Regions from separate parts of the Mesorhizobium sp. B2-1-3 genome, predicted to be linked through region 1. Evidence: predicted binding sites of a transcription regulator. Region 1 holds the regulator's gene; each other region holds the start of a gene.

Region 1 (4,660 bases):
GATGAATTTCTTCGCCGCGTGCAGCGCGTGGAACGGCGTGCCTTCCTCGATGGTCAGCTGATAGAGCGACAGATGGTCGGCGGCGTGGCCGATCGCCTGTTCGAGCTCCGATGCCCAGGCCTCCGGCGTCTGGCCTGGCCGTGCGTAGATCAGGTCGAAGGAGAGCCTTGGGAATATCTCCCGCGCGAGCCCGATCGCGTGCAGCGCCTCGTCCACATTGTGCAGCCGGCCAAGGAAGCGCAAATCCTTGTCGTTCAGCGCCTGCACGCCGAGCGAGACCCGGTTGACGCCCGCAGCGCGATAGCCGCGAAAGCGTTCGGCTTCGACCGAGGAGGGATTGGCCTCCAGCGTCACCTCGATGCCGTCGGGCACCGTCCAGTTCTTCGCCACGGCGTCCAGGACCCTGGCCACCGTTTCCGGCTTCATCAACGACGGCGTGCCGCCGCCGAGAAAGATGCTGGTCACCTCGCGTGGGCCGGTGCGCTGGCGCATCGTCGCCAGTTCCGCCTCGAAGGCGGCGGCAAAGCGCTCCTGGTCGACCGGCTGGTGGCGGACATGGCTGTTGAAGTCGCAATAGGGGCATTTGGCCGCGCAGAACGGCCAATGCACATAGACGCCGAAACCGGGGCTGCGGTCGAGCGGCATGGTGGCGCCGGGCCTGATCATGCCGAGCCTAACCGGGCCAGACCCAATCGGGCTTGGGCGAATTTCTGGAAGGCGCGGGCGCGGTGCGACAGCGCCGTGGCCTGGCCGGGTTTCCAGCCGTGTTTTTCCTCGGCGGTCATCTCGCCGAAGGTCTTTTCGAAGCCGTCGGGCAGGAACACCGGGTCGTAGCCGAATCCGAGCTCGCCGCGCGGCGGCCAGACCAGCGTGCCTTCGGCCTCGCCGCGGTAATATTCGGCCTCGCCGTCGGGAAAGGCGAGGCAGATGACGGCGACGAAGCGACCCTTGCGCTGCTCGGCCGAGGCGGCGCCGACTTCCTGCAGCGCCACTTCGGTGCGCTGCATGGCGATGCCGAAATCCCTGCTGCCATCAGGCGTTTCGGCCCAGTTGGCGGTGTAGACGCCGGGCGCGCCGTCGAGCGCGTCAACGCACAGGCCCGAATCGTCCGACAGCGCCGGCAGGCCCGTCGCCTTGGCCGCGGCGAAGGCCTTGATATAGGCGTTCTCCTCGAAGGTTGTGCCGGTCTCCTCGGGTTCGGGCAAGCCATAGTCCTTCGCCGATTTCGCCTCGAATCCGAATGGCGCCATCAGATCGGCGAATTCGCGCAGCTTGCCTTCATTGTGGCTGGCGACGACGATCTTTTTTCCGTCGAGAGAATGCATCAAAGTCCCCAGATTCTCGGCTCGGCGAATTCGATCGAATTGCCGGAGGGATCGCGGATATAAAGCGAGCGGCCGCCTTGCGGCCATTCGAATTCGCTTTCGACAGCGATGTTCTTCGCCTTCAGATGGGATTTCCAGCGGCTGATTTCATCGGCGGTCGCCGCAAAGCAGAGATGGCCTTCGCCCGATGTGCCGTGTGGCGGCACTTTCAGCCTCGCGTCGGGCGCAGGCGGGATCCTGGTCGCCTCGGCGTTGAAGACCAGCAGCACGCCGGCTCCGCAACGGAAGAACAGATGGCGGCCCTCGACCTTGCCGAGAGGAGTGAGGCCGAGGATGTCGGTGTAGAAGGCTTCGGCAGCGGCGAGGTCGGTGACGTAAAGAGCGGATTCAAGAATTGCAGAGGGGATCACGAGGCACCCCCCTCTGGCCTGCCGGCCATCTCCCGCGCAAGGGGGGAGATTGGCGGCGTGAGCGCCGGCTCATGGTATTCTATTCTGATTATTGGCGAAGCTCGAGACAACAGCCGATCTCCCCCCTTGCGGGGGAGATGCCCGGCAGGGCAGAGGGGGGTGCCCAGGCTCCGCATGAATAAACTACGCCACCGCCATCTGCTGCAAACTCACCAGCCTCTGGATGCCTTTCTTGGCCAGGCCCATCAGCTCGGCGAACTGCCCTTCCGAAAAGGGCTCGCCCTCGGCCGTGCCCTGGATCTCGACGATGCCGCCCTTGCCGGTCATGACGAAATTGGCGTCGGTGCCGGCGGAGGAATCCTCGAGATAGTCGAGGTCGATGACCGGCTGGCCGTCATGGATGCCGCAGGAAATCGCCGCGACATGGTCCTTCAGCACCTTGGCGACGCTCACCATCTGCCGCGCTTCCATCCAGCGCAGGCAATCGTAGAGCGCCACCCAGCCGCCGGTGATGGAGGCGGTGCGGGTGCCGCCATCGGCCTGGATGACGTCGCAGTCGACGGTGATCTGCTGCTCGCCCAGCGCCTGCAGGTCGACCACGGCGCGCAGCGAGCGGCCGATCAGCCGCTGGATCTCCAGCGTGCGCCCGCCCTGCTTGCCGGCGGAGGCCTCGCGGCGCATGCGCTCGCCTGTCGAGCGCGGCAGCATGCCGTATTCGGCCGTCACCCAGCCTTTCCCGGAATTGCGCATCCAGCCCGGCACCTTTTCCTCCAGGCTTGCCGTGCACAAGACATGCGTGTCGCCGAACTTCACCAGGCACGAGCCTTCGGCATGTTTGGAGACGCCGCGCTCGAAGGAGATGGCGCGCATTTCGTCGAACTGGCGTTTGGAGGGGCGCATTCGGCCTGCTTTCTTGTCAGCTTTTTTGAATCTTGGCCGGCTTTTAGACGCATGCGGGGCACGGCGTAAAGGAAAATGGACCGGCGGCCGCAAACGCGGCGACACCGGGGCGATCGCGCAACACGACACCGGGGTGATCGCAAGTGCGACACCGGCTGATCGCGCAACGCGACACCGGGTTGCGCGCAGCGCCGCGAAGTCTATATCCTTGAACCGGAGGTTATGGCCGCAATGACCAAGGCAGTCGATCCCGCTTCGCAGTCGCTCGCTCTTCACGCGCCGGCACTTCAGGCGCCCGCACTTCAGGCGCTCGACATGCGTTCGCGCGACATCTTCCGGCGTATCGTCGATTCCTATCTGAGGGACGGCGAGCCCGTGGGATCGCGCAGCCTGTCGCGCATCCTGCCGTCCTCGCTGTCGCCCGCCACCATCCGCAACGTGATGAGCGATCTCGAACATCTCGGCCTGATCTACGCGCCGCACATCTCGGCCGGTCGCCTGCCGACGCAGGCCGGCCTGCGCTTCTTCGTCGACGCCTTCATGGAATTGGGCGACCTCTCCGACGAGGAGCGGCGCAGCATCGAGGCGCAGGTGCGCGCCTCCGGCTCGGGCGCCACGCTGGAACACATGCTGACCGAGGCCAGCCAGATGCTGTCGGGCATGTCGCGCGGCGCCGGCCTGGTGCTGGCCGCCAAGAACGAGGTGGCGCTCAAGCACATCGAGTTCATCCAGCTCGAGCCCACCAAGGCGCTGACCGTGATGGTGTCGCAGAACGGCGACGTCGAGAACCGGGTCATCGATCTGCCGGCCGGCATCACCGTCTCGCAATTGCACGAGGCCTCGAATTTTCTCAACGCCCATATTCGCGGCCGTACGCTGGCCGAGGCGCGGGCGGAGGTCGAGCGTATCAAGGAAGAGACAAGGGCAGCGCTCGACACGCTGTCGCAGGACCTGGTGGAGAAAGGGCTGGCGGTGTGGGCCGGCGCGGAAAGCGGCCTGCCGGCGCGCCTGATCGTGCGCGGCCGCGCCAATCTGCTCGAAAACGTCACCGCCCAGGCCGACATCGAACTCCTGCGCCACCTGTTCGAGGACATGGAGACGCAGGACGGGCTGATCCAGCTGCTCGACCTCGCCGAGGCGGGACCGGGCGTGCGCATCTTCATCGGCTCGGAAAATAAGCTTTTCTCGCTCTCCGGCTCGTCGCTGGTCGTGGCACCCTACCGCGACAAGGACGCCCGCGTCGTCGGCGCGCTCGGCGTCATCGGCCCGACCCGGCTCAACTATGCCCGCATTGTCCCGATGGTCGACTATACGGCGCAGCTGATATCGCGCATGCTGCGCTGAGAGCTGGGATCGATCCAGACGGCCGAGGAGAGAAAAGATGGCGCTGGAATCGTTCAAGGCCCAGATCAGCCTGCTGCTGGAGGAGATGGTCAACCAGCCTGAGGATGTGCGCGAAGTGCAGGAGCAATTGCGCGAGAAGCTGCGCGAAATCCGCGCCATGGGCATGCCGCTGCCGGCCGATCTCGTCGAACTGGAAAAGAACCTCGACGCCGATCTCGATCTCGACGCGGATAGCTGACCCGAATTCCTTCAACTCCCCGTGTCGTCCGGAACGACTGCCGAGCCCGCCCGTTCCCTTGATGCATGTGACTTCGGTCTTGGGACAACGACATGCATGAAGAAGCGAGAAGCTGGAGACTGGGATGATCCGACTTGCCGGCGCCGTGGTAATCGCTGCTGCCTTGCTCTTCGCCGCGACGGCATTGGCCCAGCAGGAAGAGCCGGTGCTGAAGGGCGCGGCCGCATTCGGTGACTGGCGGGCCGATGCGCCGGGCGTGCGCCGGTTGATCAGCCCGCAAGACCAGCCCAGGCCCTATGTCACCAGATCCGCCTCGAACGGCGCCGGTCCGGTGCAAAGGCCGCAAGGCGCCGAGCCGCGGCTGCCGGCGGGCTTTTCGGCGGAACTGATCGCTTCGGGCATCGACAATCCGCGCGTCGTGCGCGTCGCGCCCAATGGCGACC
Region 2 (4,660 bases), on a different contig from region 1:
AGCACGATGAAGCCGCCGGACGACCCCGCCTCGGGAATGACATAGAGTGCCAAAAGCAGAGCGAGCGCACATTGCGCCAGGGTCTGCAGCGTCACGAAATAGCCGCCGATGCGCTCCGCCCGGCGCGAACGGGCGATCAGTTCAGTGGCGATCGCGACCAGGCCGCCCTCAGCCAGCCCGGCGATGGCGCGGGCGGCGATCAGCGCATTGGCGCTTGCGGCATGGGCGGTCCATACATTCGCCAGGGCCAGCAGGATCAAAAGGACGGCGCTTTTCCAGCGCATGTTGCGCGCGGAAAGCAGCATCGCCACCACGGCTGAACCGATGGCGATTGCGATCATCTCCGCCGTGGCGACCAGCGCCAGTTCATCGCCGCTGACATGGCCCTCGGTGTAGAGCGCGCCAAGCAGCACGGGCTGAAGCCCGAGGATCAGCAGCCCGACCGAGCCGATCCATAATGCGGAGCCGAGCTCGACGCCGGTCGGGTTGCCGACCAGCCAATCGCCATTTTCCGCTTGTACGGCTTGCGTCGCAGTCACGAGGCGCCTCCCAACGTCCTTGCAGTGCGATAAAAAAGCTGACAACTTGTCAGCATTACGAAACTGATACTTGATCATGTTTCTTGTCAACCGGGAATTTTGAAGCTCTCGCGAGAGATTGGGCGCATGGCAGAAGCAAGCCGGATGGCGACGGCGCCGAGGCGCAGGCCCAAGCAGGAGCGGAGCCGCGAACGCATCGACGCGATCCTTTCGACGACCATGCGGCTGATCGGCGAAAAAGGCATCGACGCGGTGACGATGAAGGAAGTGGGCGCACTGGCGGGCGGACCGATCGCCACCGTCTACCATTATTTCCCCAACAAATCGGCGATCCTGGCGATGCTCTATGAGCGCTTCTCGGAGGAAAGCCGCGCACGCTTCGGCGAGATCATCGCCGAAATAAGTGGGCTTGAGGACGTGACGGCTGCCGCGGACCGCATGATCGAGGACTATTACCGGCGCGTGGCCGACGACCCGGCCATCCAGGATCTGCAGAACGCGATACAGGCTGACAAGGCGCTGCAGAACCTCGACATTGCTGAGACAAGGCACCAGGCCAAGATGTTCTGCGACCACGTCGCTCCGATGCTGCGGCCCGACCGGCGCGAAGACTTCGCGCGCGTGGTGTTCCTAATCTTCCAGCTTGCCGGCGGCGTCGTGCGGCTGGCACTGACGCAGGACGAGAAGGAAGGCCGGCGCACGATCGACGACTACAGGTCCATCATCCACACGCAGCTGAGACTGTTTCTATAGTTTTCGGCGGCGGCTTTCGCGCCCCTCTCTCCCGTGACATCAACACCTCTTGCGTATCGAAGTGTCGGGCGGCAGGATCTCTGACCGGTAGCGGCGGAGCACCCCTCCGCGCCTTGTTTCGCCGTCGATTGCGGGAGGAACCGGCGCATTTCGCATGAAAGGCCAGCGGCAACTGGCACGTTCTGCGAGCGGGCTTTCGCGGAAAACAAAATTTCGCGCCGCTGCCCGCTCGCGCGCGCCTTGACTCTCGCCAGCCAGCAGCCTATTTCACCGCCACGTTAGCACTCGCCCTGGGTGAGTGCTAACCACAGGTCCGGTACCGCCGGGCTTTGTAGATTGTCCGGCTTCGCCGGACGGAGGAACTGTTTCTCACCGTTCTCATCGAGGAAGAAAACATGGCAAAGTCGAAGTTCCGCCCGCTTCATGACCGCGTGGTCGTACGCCGGGTCGAATCCGAATCCAAGACCGCCGGCGGGATCATCATCCCCGACACGGCGAAGGAAAAGCCGCAGGAAGGCGAGATCATCGCCGTCGGCTCCGGCGCCCGCGACGAAGCTGGCAAGCTCGTGCCCCTGGACGTCAAGGCTGGCGACCGCATCCTGTTCGGCAAGTGGTCGGGCACCGAAGTCAAGCTCAATGGCGAAGACCTTCTGATCATGAAGGAATCCGACATCATGGGCATCATCGGCTGAATATCGGCCTTCCCATCAACTGAATCTTAAATCTTCGGGCTCGATCCGAGCCCCTGCCAGGAGTTGAACATGGCTGCCAAAGACGTAAAATTCTCCCGCGACGCCCGTGAGCGCATGCTGCGCGGCGTCAACATCCTCGCCGACGCGGTGAAGGTCACGCTCGGCCCCAAGGGCCGCAACGTCGTCATCGACAAGTCGTTCGGCGCACCGCGCATCACCAAGGACGGCGTCACCGTCGCCAAGGAAATCGAACTTGAGGACAAGTTCGAGAACATGGGCGCGCAGATGGTCCGCGAAGTCGCTTCGAAGACCAACGACATCGCCGGCGACGGCACCACGACCGCGACCGTTCTGGCGCAGTCGATCGTCCAGGAAGGCCACAAGGCGGTTGCCGCCGGCATGAACCCGATGGACCTGAAGCGCGGCATCGACCTGGCCGTGACCGAAGTGGTCGCAGCTCTCGGCAAGGCCGCCAAGAAGATCAAGACCTCCGAGGAAGTCGCCCAGGTCGGCACCATCTCGGCCAATGGCGACGAGTCGGTCGGCAAGATGATCGCGGAAGCGATGCAGAAGGTCGGCAACGAAGGCGTCATCACCGTCGAGGAAGCCAAGACCGCCGAGACCGAGCTGGAAGTCGTCGAAGGCATGCAGTTCGACCGCGGCTATCTCTCGCCCTACTTCGTCACCAACCCCGATAAGATGGTTGCCGATCTCGAGGACGCCTACATCCTGCTCCACGAGAAGAAGCTCTCCAATCTGCAGGCTATGCTGCCGGTCCTGGAAGCGGTCGTGCAGACCTCCAAGCCGCTGCTCATCATCTCGGAAGACGTCGAAGGCGAGGCCTTGGCCACGCTGGTCGTCAACAAGCTGCGCGGTGGCCTGAAGATCGCTGCCGTCAAGGCTCCGGGCTTCGGTGATCGCCGCAAGGCCATGCTGGAAGACATCGCCATCCTCACCGGTGGCCAGGTCATCTCCGAAGACCTCGGCATCAAGCTCGAGAATGTCGGCCTCAACATGCTCGGCCGCGCCAAGAAGGTGTCGATCTCGAAGGAGAACACCACCATCGTCGACGGCGCCGGCAAGAAGGCCGAGATCCAGGGCCGCGTTGCCCAGATCAAGCAGCAGATCGAGGAGACCACCTCGGACTACGACAAGGAGAAGCTGCAGGAGCGTCTGGCCAAGCTCGCCGGCGGTGTTGCCGTTATCCGCGTCGGCGGTGCGACCGAAGTGGAAGTGAAGGAAAAGAAGGACCGCGTCGATGACGCCCTCAACGCGACCCGCGCGGCCGTGGAAGAAGGCATCGTTGCCGGCGGTGGCGTGGCCCTGCTGCGCGCTTCGGGCAACCTCAAGGCCACCGGCGTCAACTCCGACCAGGCCGCCGGCATCAACATCGTTCGCCGCGCACTGCAGGCCCCGGCCCGTCAGATCGCTGCCAACGCCGGTGCGGAAGCATCGATCGTTGCTGGCAAGATCCTCGAGAACAAGGGCGCGACCTTCGGCTACAACGCCCAGACCGGCGAATATGGCGACATGATCGCCATGGGTATCGTCGATCCGGTCAAGGTCGTGCGTACGGCTCTCCAGGACGCGGCCTCGGTCGCCGGCCTGCTGGTCACCACCGAAGCCATGATCGCGGAGGCTCCGAAGAAGGAGTCGGCTGGCGGCGGCATGCCTGGCGGCATGGGCGGCGGCGGCATGGGCGGTATGGGCGGCATGGACTTCTAATCCAGCCATCTGCTTTATGCATGCGGAAAGGGCGGCAGCGATGCCGCCCTTTTCTTTGCACATTCAGGCTTTGCTTCAGCGTAGTCGGTTGGAACCAGCGTCAGACAGCAGTGCTCTCCGCTTGCCGCGTCGCCTTGCCGGCGAGGACTGCCTGCTCGATCAGGGTAGCCACCTCATCGGCCACGACGTTGATCGATGAGCGATCGCGGGTGGCGCGGGCAATCACCATCAGGCCTTCCAGCGAGGACTCGACCAACAGCGCCAGCGCCCGTGCGCGGCGCTCGACCACCCCTGCCCTGACAAACGCCTGGCGCAGCAGGCCGATCCACTGCTCGAAAGCGGAGCGGCAGATTTCCTCCAAGTCCGGCACGTCGTTCGGCGCATCGAGCACGACCGGCGCGATCGGGCAGCCGAGCGAGAATTCGTTGTCCTCCAGCATGCGAGCGACCGACTGGTAAATGTGGTGAACGGCAACCGCCGGATCGCTTTCCGCCGCCAGCTCGGCGCCAAGCCTCTCAGTCACCTCAGCCACGCTGGCGCGCGTCACTTCGACGACCAGCTGATCCTTGCCACCGGGAAAGTGGAAATAGAGCGAGCCGCGCGGGGCGCCGCTGGCGCTCAGTATGTCATTGAGCGAAGTGCCGTGATAGCCGCGCCGCCTGAGCAGCAATCCGGTCGTTTCGAGTATGCGGGCTCTCGTATCGTTCGCCATGTCAACCTCTGTCAGGAGAGATCCTTATAAGCCTTGCCAGAAATATGACAACTGGTCTACATAATATGTAGATCAGTCTATATAATCGAGAGCCGAAATGCGCAGCTATCGTCTTGAGGGTTTGGGCGGAACCGAATGTCTGGTGATGCGGGAAGAGGTGCGACCGGAGCCAAGTCCCCAGGAGATCGTGGTGCGGGTGCGCGCCACCTCGCTCAACCGACGCGATACGATGATCCTCA
Region 3 (4,660 bases), on a different contig from region 1:
CACCTCCCGGCTCGGCCTGTTCTCGGCCAACGAGCCGGACAGCACGGTCGAGGCGGAATTGTTCGGGCTCTCCATCGACAGCCAGCCGATAGCCGCCCCCGAGATCGAGGAGATCATCTGGCTGGAGCCCGGCTCGACCAGTTCCGTCGAACTTGCGCCGCTGACGCGCGATGTGGTGCTGAGGTTGAGCGGAATGTAGCGGCGGCGGCGCCGCTATTACATCGGACGCTTGGGGTCGCCCTTTTGTGGCATTGCCGGATCGGGCTCGGATTTCTTGTGCTTGTCGGCGGCAATCCTGCGGATGCGGTCGAAGCGGCTTTCCTCTGTCGTTTCGGTCGTGACGACCGTCTGTGGCTTCTGCACGAACACGATCATGGATCGATCTCCTGGGCCAGAGGCCTGCGCGCCGGGGGAGAATCCCCCGGCGATAGTCGTCTCGCCTGCGGCAAAGACCGGTTTGGCGAGATACGGATCAGGCCTGAAAGACGGCTTTTATGAAACCATCTTCGCGAGCCGGCCGAATCCTAGTAGCCGCCCATGCCGCCACCGCTGCCCGCAGGCGCGGCATCCTTGGCCGGAATGTCCGAGATCATCGCTTCGGCGGTGATCAAAAGCGCGGCGATCGAGCCGGCATCTTGCAACGCGGTGCGCACCACTTTCGCCGGATCGACGATGCCCGCCTTGATCATGTCGACATACGCCTCGTTCTGGGCATCGAAACCCTGGTTGTGGTCCTTGCTGTCGGAGAGCTTGCCGACGACAACAGAGCCTTCAACGCCCGAATTCTCGGCGATCTGGCGGAGCGGCGCTTCGAGTGCCCTGAGCACGATCGAGATGCCGGCGGTGACATCGGCGTTGGCGCCGCCCAGGCCGGCAAGCGCCGTCCTGGCACGCAGCAGAGCCACGCCGCCGCCTGGCACGATGCCTTCCTCGACCGCCGCGCGCGTGGCGTTCAGCGCGTCGTCGATGCGGTCCTTCTTTTCCTTGACTTCCGACTCTGTGGCGCCGCCGACGCGGATGACGGCCACCCCGCCGGAGAGCTTGGCCAGCCGCTCCTGCAGCTTCTCCTTGTCATAGTCGGAGGTGGTTTCCTCGATCTGGCCCTTGATCTGGGCGACACGCGCCTGAATGGTCGCCTTGGTGCCGGCGCCGTCGATGATCGTGGTGGTGTCCTTTTCGATCAGCACGCGCTTGGCGCGGCCGAGCATCTCGATGGTGACGTTCTCCAGCTTGATGCCGAGATCCTCGGAGATCATCTGGCCGGATGTGAGCACCGCGATGTCTTCCAGCATCGCCTTGCGGCGGTCGCCGAAGCCCGGCGCCTTGACGGCCGCGACCTTGAGGCCGCCGCGCAGCTTGTTGACGACCAGCGTCGCCAGAGCCTCGCCTTCGACGTCCTCGGAGATGATCAGCAGCGGCCTGCCGCTCTGCACCACCGCTTCGAGGATCGGCAGCATTGCCTGCAGATTGCCGAGCTTCTTCTCGTGGATGAGAATATAGGGCTCTTCCAGCTCCGCGCGCATCTTGTCGGCATTGGTGACGAAATAGGGCGAGAGATAGCCGCGGTCGAACTGCATGCCTTCGACGACGTCGAGTTCGGTGTTCGCGGTCTTGGCTTCCTCGACGGTGATGACGCCGTCATTTCCGACCTTGTCCATCGCCTTGGCGATCATCTCGCCGACGCTGGCATCGCCATTGGCGGCGATTGTGCCGACCTGCGCGATCTCGGCCGACGATTTGACCTTCTTGGCCTTCGCCTTGATTTCCACGACGACGGCCGCGACGGCCTGGTCGATGCCGCGCTTGAGGTCCATCGGGTTCATGCCGGCGGCAACCAGCTTGGCGCCTTCGCGCAGGATCGAGGCGGCCAGCACCGTGGCAGTGGTGGTGCCGTCGCCGGCGAGGTCGTTGGTCTTCGAGGCCACTTCGCGCACCATCTGCGCGCCCATGTTCTCGAACTTGTCGGCAAGCTCGATTTCCTTGGCGACGGTGACGCCGTCCTTGGTGATGCGCGGCGCCCCATAGGCCTTGTCGATGATGACGTTGCGGCCCTTGGGGCCGAGCGTGACCTTGACCGCATTGGTGAGGATCTCGACGCCGCGCAGCATACGGTCGCGCGCATCGGTGGAGAATTTGATTTCCTTGGCAGACATGATTTTATCCAGTTCGCATTTGGAGTGGAGCCGTCACCGCGCAGAGGCGCGGCGCTTCAGTCAGGCGGCCTTCTTGGCTTCGACGCTCTTTTCGATAACGCCCATGATGTCGGCTTCCTTCATGATCAGAAGATCCTCGCCGTCGATCTTGACCTCCGTGCCCGACCATTTGCCGAACAGGATCAAGTCGCCGGCCTTGACGTCGAGCGGAACAAGTGCGCCGTTTTCGTCGCGGGCGCCGGGACCAACCGCGATCACTTCGCCTTCCTGCGGCTTTTCCTTGGCATTGTCGGGAATGATGATGCCGCCCTTGGATTTGATATCGCCTTCGGCGCGCCGGATGACGACGCGGTCGTGGAGTGGCCGAAATTTCATGAGAACTTCTTTCTGGGGCCGGCATAGGCGGCCGCCCCCTTCTATAGGCTCTTTGGCACTCGATAGATAGGAGTGCCAAAATTTATTCCGAGCGGATATTGAATAATCATAGTATTATTTCGGCGCCCGGTTTCATCGGGTCGGAAAACGACCAAATATTTCAAAAATTTGAATTTTCCCGGCAGAGTGCCTATTTATCGGACAAGTTCATTTTCACGATTTCAGACGCAAGGGAGATTTCCTCGATGGCCGACGGCAACCAGACGATCATGGAAAAAGCTGAAGCGCGCTTTGTCGACAAGCAGAAGAAGACGGCGGAGCGCAACAAGGCAACAGCCGAATATATGTCCGAAGCGAGGGCCAGGGAGATCAAGACGGCAAGGCTGAGGCAATTGCGGCTGGCCAAGGAAGAAGCCGACCGCGTGGCCGAGGCCCTGAACCCGACGCCGAAGAAGAAACGCGCGGTGAAGAAAACGACGGAGGCAAAATCATGAGCCTGACCTTCCCCAACCGCAGCCGCAGCTACGACGAGGCCGGCAAGCGCATCCGGTTCGTCGGCTATGACGGCATGTTCCAGATTTCCTTCTCGGTCGCCGCCGATGCCATGACGAGGATGCAGCCGGCGACGGCAGCCAATGAAGCCGGCTATCTCGCCACCTTCGACACCGAGAGCAGTGTTATCCGCGACGTAGCGTCAAAGGCCTATGACCGCACGCGCAAGAGCATGTATGTGCTGACGGCCGACGACTTCCGCTGAGACGACAGGCGAACGGCGCTGGATCAGGATTTACGCTCCGCCTTCTCCCGGCGCTTGACGTCCCGGACATTCATCTGATCGACCATGGCGTTGGCGTCGCGCGGGCTCATGCCGACCATCGCCCTTTGCCTGACGACGACGGGCTGGCCGGTGAAGACGTCGATGATGGCCCAGCTTTGGGGCAAGTCCATGCGCAGTGCGTAGCGGTTGGCCATTTGCCTCAGCCCTGCAACATGAAGAAGACCATGCCCAGGACCGATATCGTCCAGGCGACGACCGACAGCTTCAGCACCATGCCGCCATGGGCGGCCAGGGCCTCCCGCAGCCGTGGGGCGATACCTGCCGACGGGACCGGTTCCACCGCGACGACACGGGGTCCCTTGGCGCCAAGTTTTCCAAAGACGGGCAACAGCGACGGTTCACGCACGAAAATGGCCTCGAATGTCGGGGAAAGTCGGAGCGGGCAAGCTCTCGCCCTTCCATAGCACTCTTTTGGCGAGTGCCCTGCATGCCAAATGCAAATAGGCTGCTTTAACGCCGGCCGCATGCCACGTGACCCCGATCGTCAGATGCTGAAAGCGCGCAAGGCGGCTGGGTAGCAGTCTTCTTGCCGGCGCGTCAGCGTCACGACGAAGACGAGGACCTGTCCGGCCCAGGCCGCAAATGCAAGCTGGCAAGACCCATCGCCCTTGATGATCCGACGCAGGCTCTACGTCATATGATTTTTGGAGGCCTCGCCTCGGGATCGAACCGAGGCTTCAGAGATTTGCCGTCTCCAGCGTAGCCGCTCCGCCACGAGGCCATGACTAGCGAACTAACCGATAATATTTGCGCAAGCGTTAAGACCGAAGAGTCGTTTGTAGACATGTCGCCGATTGCCGCTTTGGTTGGCTCGCGCCATGGCAGCACTGACGACTGCCGATTAGGCGCCTGATATGAACTCGCCGAGCCCGTGAGCCCGCCCTCCGGCGGCCGCTTCGCACCACGGAGGACCAGCCACTTTTCCTCTTGAACAGCCTCTGGATCTGGCTTAGTTTGGGTTTGAGAAAAGGTTTTTCCAAACGTTTCCAAGCGGGCTCGGCCATTGGCCGGGTCTCATTCCGGCCTGTAAGAGAAAACCTTTTCCCAATCGGGATTTTCGCCGCAATGGCATTGGACGATCAGCCAGCCTTTCCCAAGCCCGTCACCTTGCGTGACGTGGCGGCCGAGGCTGGCGTCAGCGTCGCCACCGCCTCGAAGGCGCTCAACGATCAGGGCCGCATGACCGCCGAGACCCGCGAGCGCATTCGCGAGACCGCGCAGCGCCTCGGCTTTCGGCCCAACAGCCTGGCGCAGAGCCTGCTGCGGCGACGCTCCTTCACCGTCGGCCTGCTCA
Region 4 (4,660 bases), on a different contig from region 1:
CCGCGCCTTCGTCGAGTTGCTGGCGGCCGCCGAGAAGAAACGCTCGCGTCTCGTCGAAACGGCCTGAGGCGACGAGACAGCCCGCCAGCTCGAGGCTGACGGGCCGATCATTTTGGATCGCCGGGGCGCTCACCGATAGGTCGCAAATAGATACTCAATCCGCTCGCACGGCGCGGCTACCGGATGCGATACTGGCAGGCGAGATCATATTCGGCACCAGAATGTCATTGCGGCGCGCGAAGGCGATCAAGGTCGCCCGCACGGTTTCCGCATCGATCTCGCCGGCAATGCCGGCTTTGCAAGCGTTGAGGGCGACGGCATGGGCGCCGTTCCGGCTGGCAACGGGCCAGTCCTGCAGCATGGCATATGCTTCCATCGCAGTCTCGATCGTCACCGGAAGCCCCATTCCGACCAAGATGGTCACGGGTTCTTCAAAGCGCATCTGTGCCATGATTTAAACCTCCATTCGATGGCAAACGAACCGAAGCATGTCGGGCAGCCTGGTGCGAGAAGACAGGTCGGCGCGGATAGGGCGGGTGCGCCGGTGTCGTCGGATTTCCGGCAGCCGCGAGCCTGATCTCGGCTGGCTCGACCGGGCTTGGCTTGAGCACTGGCGAGCCTCGGCCAGGCGCCGGTAGCGCTCTATGCGCCCTGGCGAGCGCCTCGAGCCAGGCAAGGACGGAAAGCGGCGGAAGCGCCCGCCCATCGAGCCAGGCGGCGACCTGGCTTTGCGGGCAACCAAGCTCGTCGACGAGGTCTGCCGCTTTCCACCTCAACGTTTTCAGGCATTCACGCAATTGGCCCACGATCATGTCGGTCCTCTTCCCAACCGGACATCGGTCCATCGTTTGCTGTGGGGCTCCGATGATCGCGTCCTCCATCCCTGGTTGAGCCGCCGGAGCCTTCCGAGGCTGCCGACACATGCTGCGCGGCCAGGAACATCAGCGTCGACGCCGCCGTACGGCGGCTCCAGCCTGCGGACTCGGCCATGTCGAGAACGCGCATCAACAATGGCCCCAGCACGCTCCTGCATTCTGCCTCGTAGGCGAGAAATTCGTTTGCCGGATGCGTGGGCGCCGGAACGGAACCGATACCGGTCATAGTGGTCTCTCTCCAAACTTTCCCCGGGAAGCGCCCGCTCCCACTTCTGGGAGCGGGCGGCCTCCCGGCGTCCTAGAAGTCCATGCCCGCGCCGGCGGGCATGGCAGGGGTCGCGGCCTCCTTCTTTGGCTTCTCGGCCACCATCGCCTCAGTGGTGACCAGCAGGCCAGCGACGGAAGCGGCATCCTGAAGCGCGGTGCGCACGACCTTTGCCGGATCGATGACGCCTTGGCCGTAGAGATCGCCGAACTCGTTGGTCTGGGCGTTCCAGCCCCAGCCGAACTCGCTCTTCTCGCGCAGCTTGCCGACGATGATCGAGCCCTCGGCGCCGGCGTTCTCCGCGATCTGGCGCACCGGGGTCTCGATCGCACGCCGCACGATCTCGACACCGGTCCTCTGGTCGGCATTGTCGATCGGCAAGGCATCGAGCGCCTTGGCGGCCCGGAGCAGCGCGACGCCGCCGCCCGGGAGCACGCCTTCCTCGACCGCCGCACGGGTCGCATGCAGCGCGTCGTCGACACGGTCCTTGCGCTCCTTCACCTCGACTTCCGTCGAACCGCCGACACGGATGACGGCGACGCCACCGGCGAGCTTCGCCAGCCGCTCCTGCAATTTCTCGCGGTCGTAGTCGGAGGTGGTCTCCTCGATCTGCGCTTTGATCTGGGCGATGCGGCCCTGGATCTCTTCCTTGCGGCCAACGCCGTCGACGATGGTGGTGTTTTCTTTTTCGATCACCACCTTCTTGGCGCGGCCCAGCATCTGCAGCGTGACGTTCTCGAGCTTGATGCCGAGATCCTCGCTGATCGCCGTGCCGCCGGTGAGGATGGCGATATCCTCCAGCATCGCCTTGCGGCGATCACCGAAGCCAGGCGCCTTGACGGCCGCGACCTTCAGGCCGCCGCGCAATTTGTTCACGACCAGCGTGGCGAGCGCCTCCCCTTCCACGTCCTCGGCGATGATCAGCAGCGGCTTGCCCGACTGCACGACCGCCTCGAGGACGGGGAGCATGGCTTGCAGGTTGGACAGTTTCTTCTCGTGGATCAGCACATAGGGCTCTTCAAGTTCGACGCGCATCTTGTCCTGGTTGGTGATGAAGTACGGGCTGAGATAGCCGCGGTCGAACTGCATGCCTTCGACCACCTCCAGTTCGGTCTCGGCGGTCTTGGCCTCCTCCACCGTGATGACACCTTCATTGCCGACCTTCTCCATCGCCTCGGCGAGGAACCGGCCGATCTCGGGATCGCCATTGGCCGAAATGGTGCCGACCTGGGCGATCTCATCGTTTTTCGTCACCTTGCGAGCGTTGGCCTTCAGTTCGGCAACGATCGCCTCCACGGCCTTGTCGATGCCGCGTTTCAAATCCATCGGATTCATGCCCGAGGCGACGGCCTTGGCGCCTTCCTTGACAATGGCTTGGGCCAGAACGGTCGCGGTTGTGGTGCCGTCGCCGGCGATGTCGTTGGTCTTCGAAGCGACTTCGCGCACCATCTGCGCGCCCATGTTTTCGAACTTGTCTTCCAGTTCGATCTCCTTGGCCACCGTCACACCATCCTTGGTGATGCGCGGCGCGCCGAAGGATTTGTCGATAACGACGTTGCGGCCTTTGGGACCGAGCGTCACCTTCACCGCATTGGCCAGAATGTCGACGCCGCGCAGCATCTTCTCGCGGGCTTCGGTATGGAACTTCACTTCCTTGGCAGCCATTGGATCACTCCTTCAATTTAGGCAGCTTTCGTTGACTGGTAACCTGGCAAGAAGCCGTCAGGCGGCCTTCTTCACGGTCGCGGTCTGCTCGATCACGCCCATCACATCGCTTTCCTTCATGATGATCAGGTCTTGGCCGCCGAGCTTGATCTCGGTGCCGGACCATTTGCCGAACAGAATGCGGTCACCCACCCTGACGTCGAGCGGCTGTAGCTGCCCGGCTTCGTTGCGGGCGCCGGGGCCGGCGGCGATCACCTCGCCTTCCTGCGGCTTTTCCTTGGCTGTGTCGGGAATGATAATGCCGCCAGCCGTTTTCTCCTCGGCTTCGATGCGGCGGACCAGGATACGGTCGTGCAATGGGCGGAACGTCATGTCGTTCTCCTTCAAGGACAAACAGTTTTTGAGGTTCCTCCGCGCCGGACCGGCAATATCGGCCCGGCAAGAGGTGCCGCGACCCTTGTTCAGGCATCGCGCGCGCATATCGAGCTAGTTTTGGAATTTTCCGGTTTCAAGAGGTCCGCGCAAAAATTTTGGCACTCGTCGCATGAGAGTGCCAACGCGTTGTTATCATGCAGGGATTCTCGCCAGGTCGACGATTTCACCGCTTGAATTTTGGTGAAGAGCCAACAAGATTATCCTGGCCGGCGCTGCCGAAGCACAGCCGGAAACTGGACGCTATCGAGGAGTTTTTGCAGACGGAGGACAGCGATGGACCGACATAAATTTCCGCCGATCATGCCTTCCCTGACTGACACGCCCGACACCTCGCTTGACCGGCTGCTTTCGCCGGCGAGGCACTTCAAACATCCTGACGAGGTATTGGAAGACGACGCGCTCGACCTCTGGGAAAAGCGGGCGATCCTGTCGTCTTGGGCCTCGGATGCCTGCGCGGTGGAGTCGATGCCGGAACTGCGCCTGCCGCCGGGAGTCGAGCGGCCGGTTTCCTTCGACCACATCATGGAGGCCTTCTGCAAGCTCGACATCGACGTGCCGGCGCCGCGGTCCACGCCGGATGAATTCCGGCACGACTTCGCCAGGATGAATGCATAAGGTCGTAAGCGAAAGGAGAAACATATGGTGACTGCGGTCAGCAGAGAATTCCGCCTGCAGATGGATGGCTACGGCCTGACCACGGCCGAGATTCACTATCATATGCCTGACTACCCCAACCTGCTGCAGCTCTATGTCTGGCAGGAATACGACCTCGCTCCCGATTTCCCGGAGCTGAAGGGCTTCCTTGGCTATTGGGAAAGCGAACTGGACGGCGCGCTGCATTCCGTGCGCGTCGCACATCATCGTCTAATCACACCGTCGGAATGGCGCGCCGTTGACGGCATCGTTGCCATCCATTGAGCGGATCACATTGAGCGGATCAAAAAACCTGAAGCGCGTCGCCTGCAACGCGGCGCGCTCAAAGGCTCGATTGAGCATACCTAAAATCAGAGTTCCCGAGCAGGATGAGTGATGGGATTCGTGTCATCCTGCTCTGACAGCCATCGGCTGGGCCGTCCTTGACATCGCCGCGGAACGGAATTGCTGGGGCGAAGCGGAGCGGCCCCTCGTCAGGCCGGCTCGCTTGGCCGCCTTCAAGAAGGCCTTGTAGGCGGCACGCCCGCTGCGCCAGCCATCCAGCGCATCACGGCATGCACGGCCGGCGGCGCGCCAGCTTGGTCCGCGCGCCCATTTCGGCCATTGTTGATCCAGGCATTCCAGAGCCTCGAAGCTGCTGGCGACCTTGCGCGGGGCGTCCGACAATTCGAGGGTAATCGGCTGGGGAAACCGAATATCGTTCATCACTTCCTCCGTTTTTTGACGTCTTTTTGCGAGTAAGCAATCGGATGGCGTCACCGGCGAC

What was found. The regulator HrcA, encoded in region 1, represses chaperone genes, less so after heat shock. The targets are predictions, from matches to a motif close to GTTAGCACTCNCNNNNNGNGAGTGCTAAC.
Region 2: the regulator HrcA is predicted to act here: its motif matches at 1,570-1,598, upstream of groES (co-chaperone GroES).
Region 3: the regulator HrcA is predicted to act here: its motif matches at 2,580-2,608, upstream of FJ973_RS14245 (co-chaperone GroES).
Region 4: the regulator HrcA is predicted to act here: its motif matches at 3,335-3,363, upstream of FJ973_RS25815 (co-chaperone GroES).

The regions. Positions count from the first base shown of each region.
Region 1 is NZ_VFWL01000001.1:387,657-392,316, reverse strand. It holds gene hemW (radical SAM family heme chaperone HemW) at 1-666, opposite strand, end outside; gene rdgB (RdgB/HAM1 family non-canonical purine NTP pyrophosphatase) at 663-1,325, opposite strand; gene FJ973_RS02000 (VOC family protein) at 1,325-1,735, opposite strand; gene rph (ribonuclease PH) at 1,919-2,635, opposite strand; gene hrcA (heat-inducible transcriptional repressor HrcA) at 2,867-3,979, shown strand; gene FJ973_RS01980 (hypothetical protein) at 4,017-4,217, shown strand; gene FJ973_RS01975 (sorbosone dehydrogenase family protein) at 4,342-4,660, shown strand, end outside.
Region 2 is NZ_VFWL01000010.1:252,992-257,651, forward strand. It holds gene FJ973_RS18660 (MFS transporter) at 1-539, opposite strand, end outside; gene FJ973_RS18665 (TetR/AcrR family transcriptional regulator) at 666-1,292, shown strand; gene groES (co-chaperone GroES) at 1,688-1,984, shown strand; gene groL (chaperonin GroEL) at 2,054-3,709, shown strand; gene FJ973_RS18680 (TetR/AcrR family transcriptional regulator) at 3,810-4,421, opposite strand; gene FJ973_RS18685 (NAD(P)-dependent alcohol dehydrogenase) at 4,519-4,660, shown strand, end outside.
Region 3 is NZ_VFWL01000007.1:144,204-148,863, reverse strand. It holds gene FJ973_RS14255 (NUDIX domain-containing protein) at 1-199, shown strand, start outside; gene FJ973_RS30915 (hypothetical protein) at 217-375, opposite strand; gene groL (chaperonin GroEL) at 525-2,153, opposite strand; gene FJ973_RS14245 (co-chaperone GroES) at 2,214-2,528, opposite strand; gene FJ973_RS14240 (hypothetical protein) at 2,774-3,022, shown strand; gene FJ973_RS14235 (DUF1488 domain-containing protein) at 3,019-3,285, shown strand; gene FJ973_RS14230 (hypothetical protein) at 3,309-3,500, opposite strand; gene FJ973_RS14225 (hypothetical protein) at 3,506-3,712, opposite strand; gene FJ973_RS14220 (LacI family DNA-binding transcriptional regulator) at 4,432-4,660, shown strand, end outside.
Region 4 is NZ_VFWL01000020.1:1,508-6,167, reverse strand. It holds gene FJ973_RS25835 (LysR family transcriptional regulator) at 1-67, shown strand, start outside; gene FJ973_RS25830 (DUF982 domain-containing protein) at 155-451, opposite strand; gene FJ973_RS25825 (hypothetical protein) at 790-1,101, opposite strand; gene groL (chaperonin GroEL) at 1,174-2,805, opposite strand; gene FJ973_RS25815 (co-chaperone GroES) at 2,863-3,177, opposite strand; gene FJ973_RS25810 (hypothetical protein) at 3,514-3,855, shown strand; gene FJ973_RS25805 (usg protein) at 3,880-4,158, shown strand; gene FJ973_RS25800 (DUF982 domain-containing protein) at 4,282-4,653, opposite strand.